3 regions of the Billgrantia antri genome follow, and region 2 is predicted to be linked to each of the others. Evidence: predicted binding sites of a transcription regulator. Region 2 holds the regulator's gene; each other region holds the start of a gene.
What was found. Region 2 encodes sigma-54, which starts transcription at its own class of promoters, with help from an activator protein. Its sites were predicted from a motif close to TGGCACNNNNNTTGCTNT; they were not measured.

Region 1: glnL (nitrogen regulation protein NR(II)) is a predicted target of sigma-54. The motif match lies at 1,322-1,339, and genes of this name have one in related genera.
Region 3: HNO53_RS06195 (formate/nitrite transporter family protein) is a predicted target of sigma-54. The motif match lies at 1,666-1,683, and genes of this name have one in related genera.

Annotation. Positions count from the first base shown of each region.
Region 1 is NZ_CP053383.1:349,728-353,437, forward strand. It holds gene glnA (glutamate--ammonia ligase) at 1-456, shown strand, start outside; gene HNO53_RS01635 (DUF4124 domain-containing protein) at 621-1,160, shown strand; gene glnL (nitrogen regulation protein NR(II)) at 1,473-2,519, shown strand; gene ntrC (nitrogen regulation protein NR(I)) at 2,512-3,710, shown strand, end outside.
Region 2 is NZ_CP053383.1:2,987,369-2,991,078, forward strand. It holds gene lptB (LPS export ABC transporter ATP-binding protein) at 1-630, shown strand, start outside; gene HNO53_RS13895 (RNA polymerase factor sigma-54) at 789-2,210, shown strand; gene hpf (ribosome hibernation-promoting factor, HPF/YfiA family) at 2,319-2,627, shown strand; gene ptsN (PTS IIA-like nitrogen regulatory protein PtsN) at 2,634-3,104, shown strand; gene rapZ (RNase adapter RapZ) at 3,151-3,710, shown strand, end outside.
Region 3 is NZ_CP053383.1:1,293,317-1,297,026, forward strand. It holds gene HNO53_RS06185 (nitrate reductase) at 1-587, shown strand, start outside; gene cobA (uroporphyrinogen-III C-methyltransferase) at 547-1,500, shown strand; gene HNO53_RS06195 (formate/nitrite transporter family protein) at 1,872-2,681, shown strand; gene HNO53_RS06200 (bifunctional protein-serine/threonine kinase/phosphatase) at 2,683-3,710, shown strand, end outside.

The DNA of each region.
Region 1 (3,710 bases), 1.9 Mb from region 2:
TCCTACAAGCGTCTGGTGCCGGGCTTCGAGGCGCCGGTAATGCTGGCCTACAGTGCTCGCAACCGCTCGGCCTCCATCCGCATTCCGTATACCGCGAGCCCCAAGGGCAAGCGCGTCGAGCTTCGCTTCCCGGACCCGACCGCCAACCCCTACCTGTGCTTCGCCGCGATGCTGATGGCCGGTATCGACGGCATCAAGAACAAGATTCACCCCGGCGATGCCATGGACAAGAACCTCTATGACCTGCCGCCGGAAGAGGGCAAGAAAGTGCCGACCGTGGCCCACAGCCTGGATCAAGCGCTGGAAGCCCTGGACAAGGATCGTGCCTTCCTCACCGAGGGCGGCGTGTTCACCGACGACATGATCGATGCTTACATCGAGCTGAAGATGGAAGACGTCGAGCGTATCCGCATGACCACGCATCCGATCGAGTTCGACATGTACTACAGCTGCTAAGCAGCCGCATCCGGTGGCCTGCCACCGGTTTGCCACCAGGGGCTCCGCATCGCGGGGCCCTTTTTTGTCGTACACTGGGATGCGAAACGTTCGCGGGGGAAACACGTTCACTGGCACCGGACGACCGTCAGCGAAGAGCGGGTCGCCGTCAAGGGAGAGTCCTCATGGGCAAGGCGATCGTGCTGATTCTGCTGGGCTTGGCACTGGCTCAGGCCGCACTGGCCACGACGATCTATCGCACCACCGATGCGCAGGGCAACGTGATCTTCACCGACGATCCCGGTCGTGGCGGCGAGCCGGTCGAGCTGGCGCCGCTGACCGTGATACCGGGCATCGAGGGAGGGCAGGCGGCACCGCCGCGCGTCGATGGCGTAGCTCCACGCATGGGCGAGCCGCCTGGCCAGCCCTTCATGCCCTACGACACCTTTCGTATCCGCTCGCCGCAGCATGGGGCGGACCTTCCCGCGAGCTATGCCGGCAACCTGCAAGTGGAGCTGGCCATCGAGCCCGAGCTGCGTCCCGACCACAGCGTTCGACTGCTGGTCGACGGCCGGGTGAGTCAGACCCCCATGCATACCCATGCCTTCATGCTGGCCAATCTCGACCGTGGGCAATACGTGCTGCAGGCAGAGCTGCTCGACGCCCAGGGGCAAGTGCGCCATCGTAGCGCGCCGGTCTCGCTGTACGTGCAGCGTGCCGACTGACGCGGTTTTCACCTTCCGGCTTCCCTCATGTCGATGGCTGCACCATGAGAGCAAGGAGCCATGCCCCCTGACATGGCAGTTTTTTCACTCATGCACCATTATAGTGCATAAGTGAGTCGGATCGTCGCCCCGAAACGGCGCCATACCGTACCGAGAGGGGTTGGCGCGCTTCTTGCTTGGCTTCTAGATAGACATGTCCCGCCCCGGGCGCTGCCCGGTATCGAGACGGTGCAGCGGCGATCTCCGTCGATGCGCCATGACGATGCAGGGGCTGCCCATGCGCTCCAGCATTCACCGAGGGGAAGGTGGTAAATGTATCGACGCCTGATGGAACACCTCACCACCGCGGTGCTGCTGCTCGACGATGAGCTGCGGTTGAGCTGGATGAATCCGGCGGCCGAAGCCCTGCTGGCGGTCAGCCTGGGCCGGGTGAAGGGGCTTGGTCTGGCAACGTTGCTGGCCGAGGACGACGGCATGGGCGAGGTGCTGGCCAAGGCGCGCGACGATCAGCACCCGTACACCCAGCGCGAAGTGAGGCTGGCGCTGCTCGGCGGCGCTGTGGTGACGATCGACTATACGGTGACGCCGCTGTCGTCGGTGGAGCTGCTGGTAGAGATGGAACCGCGTGACCGGCTGCTGCGCATCTCCCGTGAGGAGGCCCTGCTCAACCGCCAGGAGGCGATCAAGGTGCTATCGCGTGGGCTGGCGCACGAGGTCAAGAACCCCCTGGGCGGGATCCGTGGCGCGGCGCAACTGCTGGAGCGCGACCTCGATGACCCTTCCCTGAAGGAGTTCACCCGCATCATCGTCGAGGAGGTCGATCGGCTGCGCGACCTGGTCGACAGCATGCTGGGGCCGAACAAGCTGCTGCGCCACGAACCGCTCAATATCCACAAGGTGCTGGAGCGGGTGCGCACCCTGCTGCTCGCCGAGACCCCGGCGGTGACCATCGAGCGCGACTACGACCCCAGCCTGCCGGATTTTCCCGGCGACGAGGCGCAGATGATCCAGGCGGTGCTCAATGTGGCACGCAACGCCGTGGAGGCGATGACCGAGGCCGGTACCGAGGCGCCGAGCCTGCTGCTGCGCACCCGGGCCCGCCGTCAGTTCACCCTGGGCGCGGAGCGCCATCGCCTGGTCTGCGAGGTGGCAATGATCGACAACGGCCCCGGCGTCCCCGAGAGCCTTCAGGAAACCCTTTTCTACCCGATGGTATCGGGGCGCGCCGACGGCAGCGGACTGGGCCTGTCCATTGCTCAGGGCATCCTGCATCAGCACCAGGGGCTGATCGAGTGCGAGTCCCGCCCCGGCCATACCGAATTTCGTCTGCTTATTCCATTGGAGAGGCGCCATGACTGATGTCGCACGTGTCGCGGTGGTCGACGACGACCGCGCCATTCGCTGGGTGCTGGAGCGTGCCCTGGCTCAGCCCGACCTCGAGGTCGAATGCATCGATCGGGCCGACGTGGCGCTCAGCCGATTGCTGGACGATCCGCCCGACGTACTGGTCACCGACATTCGCATGCCGGGGATCGACGGCCTCGATCTGATGTCGCGGATTCGCGAGGTGCATCCCGACCTGCCGGTCATCGTGATGACGGCCCACTCGGACCTGGAAAGTGCCGTGGCCTCCTACCAGGGCGGCGCTTTCGAGTACCTGCCCAAGCCGTTCGACGTCGATGAGGCGCTGGCGCTAGTGCGCCGCGCTGTGGCCCATGCGCGGGAACGCAAGCGCCCGGTGAGCGTGCCCGAGGGGCTCGACGCGGAGATCATCGGCGAGGCGCCGGCGATGCAGGAGGTATTCCGTGCCATCGGGCGGTTGTCGCATTCGCACATCACGGTGCTGATCAACGGCGAGTCGGGCACCGGCAAGGAGCGGGTGGCCCGTGCGCTGCACCAGCACAGCCCGCGCGCCAGCCATCCGTTCATCGCCCTAAACATGGCAGCCATCCCCCGCGACCTGATCGAGTCCGAGCTGTTCGGCCACGAGAAGGGCGCCTTCACCGGCGCCACCGCCAGCCGACAAGGGCGCTTCGAGCAGGCCAACGGCGGCACGCTGTTCCTCGACGAGATCGGCGACATGCCCGCCGAGACCCAGACGCGGCTGCTGCGAGTGCTGGCCGACGGCGAGTTCTACCGGGTCGGCGGCCACACCCCGGTGAAGGTGGATGTGCGCATCATCGCCGCGACCCACCAGAACCTCGAGCGACTGGTGGAGGACGGCCGCTTTCGCGAGGATCTGTTCCATCGCCTCAACGTGATCCGCGTTCACTTGCCCAAACTGGCGGAGCGGCGCGAGGACATCCCGCGCTTGGCGCGCCATTTCCTGGTGGAAGCGGCCAAGGAGCTCGCCACCGACGTCAAGGTATTGACCAAGGACGCCGAGGCACACCTGACCCGGCTACCCTGGCCGGGCAACGTGCGTCAGCTGGAGAACACCTGCCGCTGGCTGACGGTGATGGCATCGGGGCGCGAGATCCTGATCGAGGACTTGCCGCCGGAGCTGCGCCAGGACGAGGGGGGCGAGGTCGCCAACGGCGACTGGCGGGC
Region 2 (3,710 bases):
GGCCTGCTCGGACCCAACGGGGCCGGCAAGACCACCTCGTTCTACATGATCGTCGGGCTGATAAAGGCCGATGCCGGCGACGTCTACATCGACGACCTGGATCTCTCCCACAGCGCCATGCACGAGCGCGCTCGCGCCGGTATCGGCTACCTGCCCCAGGAAGCCTCGATCTTTCGCAAGCTGTCGGTGGCCGACAACATCATGGCCATCCTCGAGACACGACGGGATCTCGACCGTCGTGGGCGACAGGCGAGGCTCGAGCAACTGCTGGAGGACTTCCACGTTACCCACATCCGCGACAACCTCGGCATGAGCCTGTCCGGTGGTGAGCGGCGACGCGTCGAGATCGCCCGGGCACTGGCCACCGAGCCGGCCTTCATTCTGCTCGATGAGCCCTTTGCCGGGGTCGATCCGATCTCGGTGGGGGAAATCAAGGGCATCATTCGCCAGCTCAAGGCACGTGATATCGGCGTACTGATCACTGATCACAACGTACGCGAAACGCTGGACATCTGCGACTCGGCCTATATCGTCGGCGACGGCCAGATCATCGCCGAAGGCGATGCCGAGGCCATTCTGGCCAACCGACGGGTCCGCGAGGTTTACCTCGGCGAGGACTTTCGTCTGTAGCTCACTCTGTCGCATTATGCAAGCCCCTAGACTGCATTAAAACATTCTAATCAGGGATAAAAACCCTTACTGGCATACATATTGCAGTCAACTCTCTTGCAAGTCGTGACCTTCCCGTCTAGGGTAGAGCTTTTCCGGCAGATGAGCGCCTACCTCTCATGGCCATGAAAGCATCCCTGCAACTGCGTGTCGGCACCCAGCTGACCATGACTCCCCAGCTGCAGCAGGCGATAGCCCTGCTGCAGCTTTCGACGCTCGACCTGCGCCAGGAGATCCAGCAGGCACTGGAATCCAACCCCATGCTGGAACTCGACGACGGCTTCGGTGAGCAGGCCGTCAGCGATACCCCAAGCGATGACTGGGCCAGCGAGATACCCAGCGAACTCTCCACCGACAGCGACTGGTCGGATACCTACCCCGATCACGGCACGAGTTCCGGTGGCATTACCGGCGAAGGCCCCGACTTCGAGCGCCAGGCCTCGGCGCAGACCCTGACCGGCCATTTGATCTGGCAATTGGCGATGACCGATCTGAGCGATCGCCAGCGCCTTATCGCCGAGAGCCTGATCGACGCCGTCGATGCCACCGGCTACCTGGCGCAACCCCTGGAGGAGATTCGCGACGGCCTGCGCCGGCAAGGCCTGGAGGGCCTGCCGACCCGGGAGGTCGAGCAGGTCCTGCTGCGCCTGCAACAGTTCGAACCGACCGGCGTGTTCGCCCGCGACCTGCGCGAGTGCCTGATGCTGCAGTTGGCCGCGATGCCCGATGACACGCCGCTGCTGCCCCAGACCCGCCGCCTGGTACGCCAGTTCCTCGAGGCCCTGGCCGCCGACGATCGTCGCCTGCTGAAGCGCCGCCTAGGGCTTGACGACGAATCTCTGGATCAGGTCATCGCCCTGGTTCGCTCGTTGGACCCCCGTCCCGGAAGCGCCTATGCCGAGGTCGGCAGTAGCTACGTCACCCCGGACCTAGTTGCTTACCATGACGAATCCGGCTGGCGCGTGGAACTTAACGCCGAGGCACTGCCACGTCTGCGTATCCAGCCCGACTACGTCGCCCTGGTACGGCGCGCGGACAAGAGCCAGGACAACCAGTTTCTCAAGGATCACCTGCAGGAAGCGCGCTGGCTGATGAAAAGCCTTGCCAGCCGCAACGACACCCTGCTGCGGGTGGGGCGAGAGATCATGGCACGCCAGATCGAGTTTCTCGAACAGGGCGAGGAGGGCATGAAGCCGCTGGTACTGGCCGACATCGCCCAGGCCGTCGAGATGCATGAGTCGACCATTTCGCGGGTGACGACGCAGAAGTTCATCCATACCCCCCGCGGGGTCTTCGAACTGAAGTACTTCTTCTCCAGCCATGTCGGCGGAAACGGTGACGGTGACGTGCATTCCAGCACGGCGATTCGCGCCCGCATCCGCAAGCTGATCGCCGATGAACCGCCGCGCAAGCCGCTCTCCGACAGCCGCTTGGTGGAGCTGCTGGGCGAGGATGGCATCCAGGTCGCTCGCCGCACGGTGGCCAAATATCGCGAAGCCCTGGGCATCCCCTCTTCGAGCGAACGCAAGCGTTTTCGCTGATACCGCGACGCAATGCTGATCCCCGGCAAACCCGCCATTCGAAGGGGTATGCAGGGCAGTAAAAAGGGTTACAATCGAGCTACCACCCGAAGGACGAAGGAGCTTGTCATGCAAGTCAACATCACCGGCCATCATGTTGAGCTGACCGATTCACTGCGTGACTACGTGAGCGAGAAGCTGAACCGCGTCCAGCGACACTACGACAACATCACCAACGTGCAGGTCACGCTCTCGATCGAGAAGGAGCGTCAGCAGGCCGCCTGCACGCTGCATGCCGCCGGCGCCGACCTTCACGCCGAAGCCTCCGATCAAGACATGTACGCCGCCATCGATGCGCTGACCGACAAGCTCGATCGTCAACTGGTCAAACACAAGGAAAAAGCCCAGGCTCGCGCCCAGGGCGCCGGCATTCGCTGAGTTGCCATGACACTGGAAACCATCCTGCCCCCGGAGCGAGCGCTGTTCGATGTTCCGGGAGGCAGCAAGAAGAGGGTGCTGGAGTTCTTCAGCACCTTCATTGCGCAGAACACTCCGAGCCTCGACAGTCAGGAGGTCTTCGGCAGGCTAGTCGGTCGCGAGAGGCTGGGCAGCACCGGCATCGGCAATGGCGTGGCAATCCCCCATGCCCGAAGCCCGCACTGTCACAGCCCGGTGGCGGCGTTTCTCAAGCTGGCCGAGCCGATCGACTTCGATGCCATCGACGGCGAGCCGGTCGACCTGGTCTTCGTGCTGCTGGTCCCCGAAGAGGCCGACGATACGCACCTGTCGCTGCTGAGCCAGGTAGCCGGCGTGATGAACGATGCCGAGACGCGCGCCCAGCTGCGAAAATGCGCTAGCCAGCGCGAACTCCACGAGCGCCTTATCGAAGCGATTCGACGACAGTCCTCGGGCTGAATTGAACGATTCACCGTTTCGGCCAGCCCTGATCAGGAGACCCCTCATGCAGCTTGTGATCATCAGCGGCCGCTCCGGCTCCGGCAAGTCGATCGCACTGCAGGCGCTCGAGGACATCGGCTACTACGCCATCGATAACCTCCCGGCGATGCTGCTCGGCTCCTTGGTGGATGAGCTACGCAACTCACCCACGATCCAGACTTCGATCGCGGTGAGCATTGATGCTCGCAACCTGCCTCATGCCCTTGAACGCTTCCCGCGTCTGCTGGAAGAGCTGCGTACCAATCAGGTCGACTGCCAGATCGTCTACCTGACGACCGACGCCCGCATCCTTCTCGAACGCTACTCTGCCACCCGGCGGCGCCACCCCCTGACCCGCGGTCGGGACATGACCCTGAACGAAGCCATCGAGTCGGAAGACGCGACCCTCAGCGACATTCGCAACCTGGCGGATCTGATCATCGACACCTCACGGCTGTCGGTGCATGACCTACGCGGGCGCATCACCGAGCAAGTGGCCAGCCACCGCGCCGACCAACTGACCCTGACGGTGGAGTCGTTCGGCTTCAAGGGTGGCGTGCCGCTCGATGCCGATATCGTTTTCGA
Region 3 (3,710 bases), 1.7 Mb from region 2:
TGGCGGAGTCGAGCTGGTGCGACGAGAGCCGCTACTGGGCGCGAATTCCGCTGCACGGCTGCCAGCGCTGGCAGCTGGCCGGCGGTGAGCCGCCCGGGGGTGAAAAGGAAGCACCGCGTGACTGGCTGACCTGGCTTGAGGCGTCGCTGCCGGTGGCGCCGACGCTGTGGTGCACCGACCCCGCCAGCGGACGGCTGCGCGCTGCCGGGGTGGATGCCGCGGGCCGCCTGCGCTGGTGGCTGATGGTGGGGGCGCCGGTGGAGCTGCCCAACCTGAGCTGGCTCGATGCCCGCTTCGAGGAGGCCGGTGCCGGCACGGGGCTATCGGCGCAGCATCGCCGCCGCCTGCTGGCCGGCTGCGACGACGGCGCCGCCAACCAGGGGCCGGTAGTGTGTAGCTGCCATCAGGTGGGTCAACGCGCTATCCTAGAGGCGATCCGTGAAGGCGACGACAGCGTCGAGGCGCTGGGCGCCAGGCTGGCCTGCGGCACCCAATGCGGAAGTTGCGTTCCCGAGCTGAAATCGTTGATCGAAGAGGAGAAGGCGCATGCGAGCGCTGAGCCAATTGAAGTCACTGCTGTCGCCTGAGCTGTTGCGTCGGGCGCAGCGGCCCCGGGCGCTAGGGCAGGCGGCCTTCTCGCGGCTGCATGGCCTGGGCCACATCGTGCGCTCGCCGTTCGGCCGCTCCACGCGGGTCAAGGCGCCCACCCTGACCCTGGACGGCGAGTGCCGCGCCGGGCGGGTTTACCTGGTGGGAGCGGGTAGCGGCGACGTCGAGCTGCTCACTCTCAAGGCCGCTCGCCTGCTGCAGCAGGCCGAGGCGGTGGTCTACGACCGCCTGGTGGGCGACGACGTGCTGGCGCTGATTCCCGCCGGCCACGAGCGCTACTACGTGGGCAAGGCGCGTGGCCACCACAGCGTGCCCCAGGCCGAGATCGGTGCCTTGCTGGTGAAGCTGGCGCGGGAGGGCAAGTCGGTAGTGCGGCTCAAGGGCGGCGACCCCGGCGTGTTCGGGCGCATGGGCGAGGAGCTCGCTGCGCTGGCCGAGGCCGGCGTCGAGGCCGAGATCGTGCCCGGCATTACCGCCGCCTCGGCCGCGGCGGCGGGCATGGGCATTCCGCTGACCGATCGCGCCCACGCCCAGCAGCTGCGCTTCGTCACCGCCCAGCTGTGCCGCAAGGACGGCGAGCCCGACTGGGCCGAGCTGGCGCGCCAGGATGAAACGCTGATCTTCTACATGGGCCTGACCAAGGTCGAGGCCATCTGTGCCGGGCTGCGCCGCAATGGGCTGCCCGACGACTGGCCGATCATGCTGGTGGCCAACGCCAGCCTGCCCGAGCAGGCCTCGCTGGTGGGTACCCTGGCCGACATGCCGGAGAAGCTGGCCGCCTCGCCGCTGCCTTCGCCCTGCCTGATCGTGGTGGGCAGCGTGGTGCGCATGGTCGCCACCAGCCCGGCCGCCGCGCAATCCGCTCGTGCCGAGATTTCCCCGCCCCGCTGAGACGAACTGCACCAAGGCTGGGCGTCAGCGCCACCCCATGCACCGCCGTGGCCTCTATCCGCCGTGGGATAGAGGCCGCGCTGCCTGCTGCGGCAAGCATGGCAGCGGAAGGCATGGCGTGAAGCCCCCGCGACACGCGCTTTTTTCCGATCTGTAATAAAGAGTTGGCACGCCACGTGCTTGTTCTTGGGCAGGGCCTGCTGCATGCGCAGGCTGGCCGGCAGGATCAACGACGATCGCCGCCGGCCTTGGCCCCATGACAACGCGACGAATACAGGCAAGGGCGCCTGAAGCTGCACGCCGGCTTCAGGCGCCTTTGCGTTCGTCACCTCAGACACGAGACGAGAGGCGCCAAGCGCGTAGAGAACACCATGTCCTATCTGCTTCCTTCGGAATTCGCGACAAAGATGGTCGACGCCGGCGAGTCCAAGCTCCACATGGCCACGCGGGACGTCCTGATTCGCGCCTTCATGGCGGGCGCCATCCTGGCACTGGCCGCGGTATTCGCCGTGACCATCACGGTGCAGACCGGTATGCCGATCCTCGGGGCTGCGCTGTTCCCGGTCGGCTTCTGCATGCTCTACCTGATGGGCTTCGACCTGCTGACCGGGGTCTTCGTGCTCACCCCGCTGGCCTGGCTCGACCGGCGCCCCGGCGTCACCATCGAGAGAATCCTTATCCACTGGGGCAAGGTCTTCTGCGGCAATCTGGGGGGCGCCCTGACCGTGGCGGTGCTGATGGCGATCGTCTTCACCTACGGCTTCGCCACGCCGCCGGACGAGGTGGGGCAGAAGATCGCCGGAATCGGCCATGCCCGCACCGTGGGTTACAAGGAGTTCGGCGCGGCGGGCATGCTGACCATCCTGATTCGCGGCATCCTGTGCAACTGGATGGTCTCACTCGGCGTGGTCGGGGCGATGATCTCGACTACGGTGGGCGGCAAGGTGATCGCCATGTGGATGCCGATCATGGTGTTCTTCTTCATGGGCTTCGAGCACTCCATCGTCAACATGTTCCTGTTCCCGTCGGCGCTGATGATGGGCGGTGACTTCTCGATTGCGGATTACCTGATCTGGAACGAGATCCCCGTGGTGGTGGGCAATCTGATCGGCGGGCTCTCGCTGACCGGCCTGACGCTGTATGCCACCCATGTGCGCACCGCGCCGCTGCGTGACATCTGAGATGTCGGCGTTCGAACCCGGCAACTCGTTGCGGGTCTCGCTGGGCCAGTGCTCGGAGCCGGGGCGCAAGGCGGTCAACCAGGACTTCCACGGCGCCTACGTGCCGCGTGAGCCGCAGTTGTCGAGCAAGGGTGTCGTGGTGGCGCTGGCCGACGGGATCAGCACCAGCGCGGTGAGCCGGGTCGCCAGCGAAACGGCGGTCAGGAGCTTCATCGAGGACTACTACTGTACCGCCGAGAGCTGGACGGTGAAGACCGCGGCCCAGCGGGTGCTGATGGCGACCAACGCCTGGCTGCATGCCCAGACCCGGCGCAGCGAGTATCGCTGGGACAAGGACCGTGGCTACGTCTGTACCTTCACCGCGCTGGTGCTGAAGTCGCGCACTGCGCATGTCTTCCATGTCGGCGATGCGCGGCTCTACCGCCTGCAGGACGACAACCTCGAGCCGCTGACCAGCGAGCACCGCGCCTGGCTGGCACCCGACAGGTGCTACCTCAGCCGGGCAATGGGTATCGGCGAGCAGCTCGAGATCGACTACCTGGCGCTGCCCGTCGAGGCGGGGGACGGCTTCCTGCTGGTGACCGACGGCGTGTACGAGCACCTGAGCGAAGCGCGCATGCGTCAGCTCCTGGCCGAGCACGAGGCAGACCTGGACGCCGCCGCTCGCGCCCTGGTGCAGGCGGCCTTCGAGGCGGGCAGCGACGACAACCTCACGGCGCAGGTGGTGAGGGTGGATGAGGTGCCGCTGGGTCATGCCCGCGAAGCCTGGTCGGGGGAGGTGGAACTGCCGTTTCCGCCGCAGCTCGAACCGAGAATGTGCTTGGACGGCTATCGGGTCGTGCGCCAGCTCCACGCCAGCGCCCGCAGTCACGCCTACCTGGCCGTGGACGAGGAGAGCTCGCACAAGGTGGTCATCAAGACCCTGGCGACCGAGCTGCGCGAGGATCCGCGGCACGTGGAGCGGTTCCTGCTCGAGGAGTGGATCGCCCAGCGCATCGACAACCCCCACGTGGTCAAGGCGCACCGGCC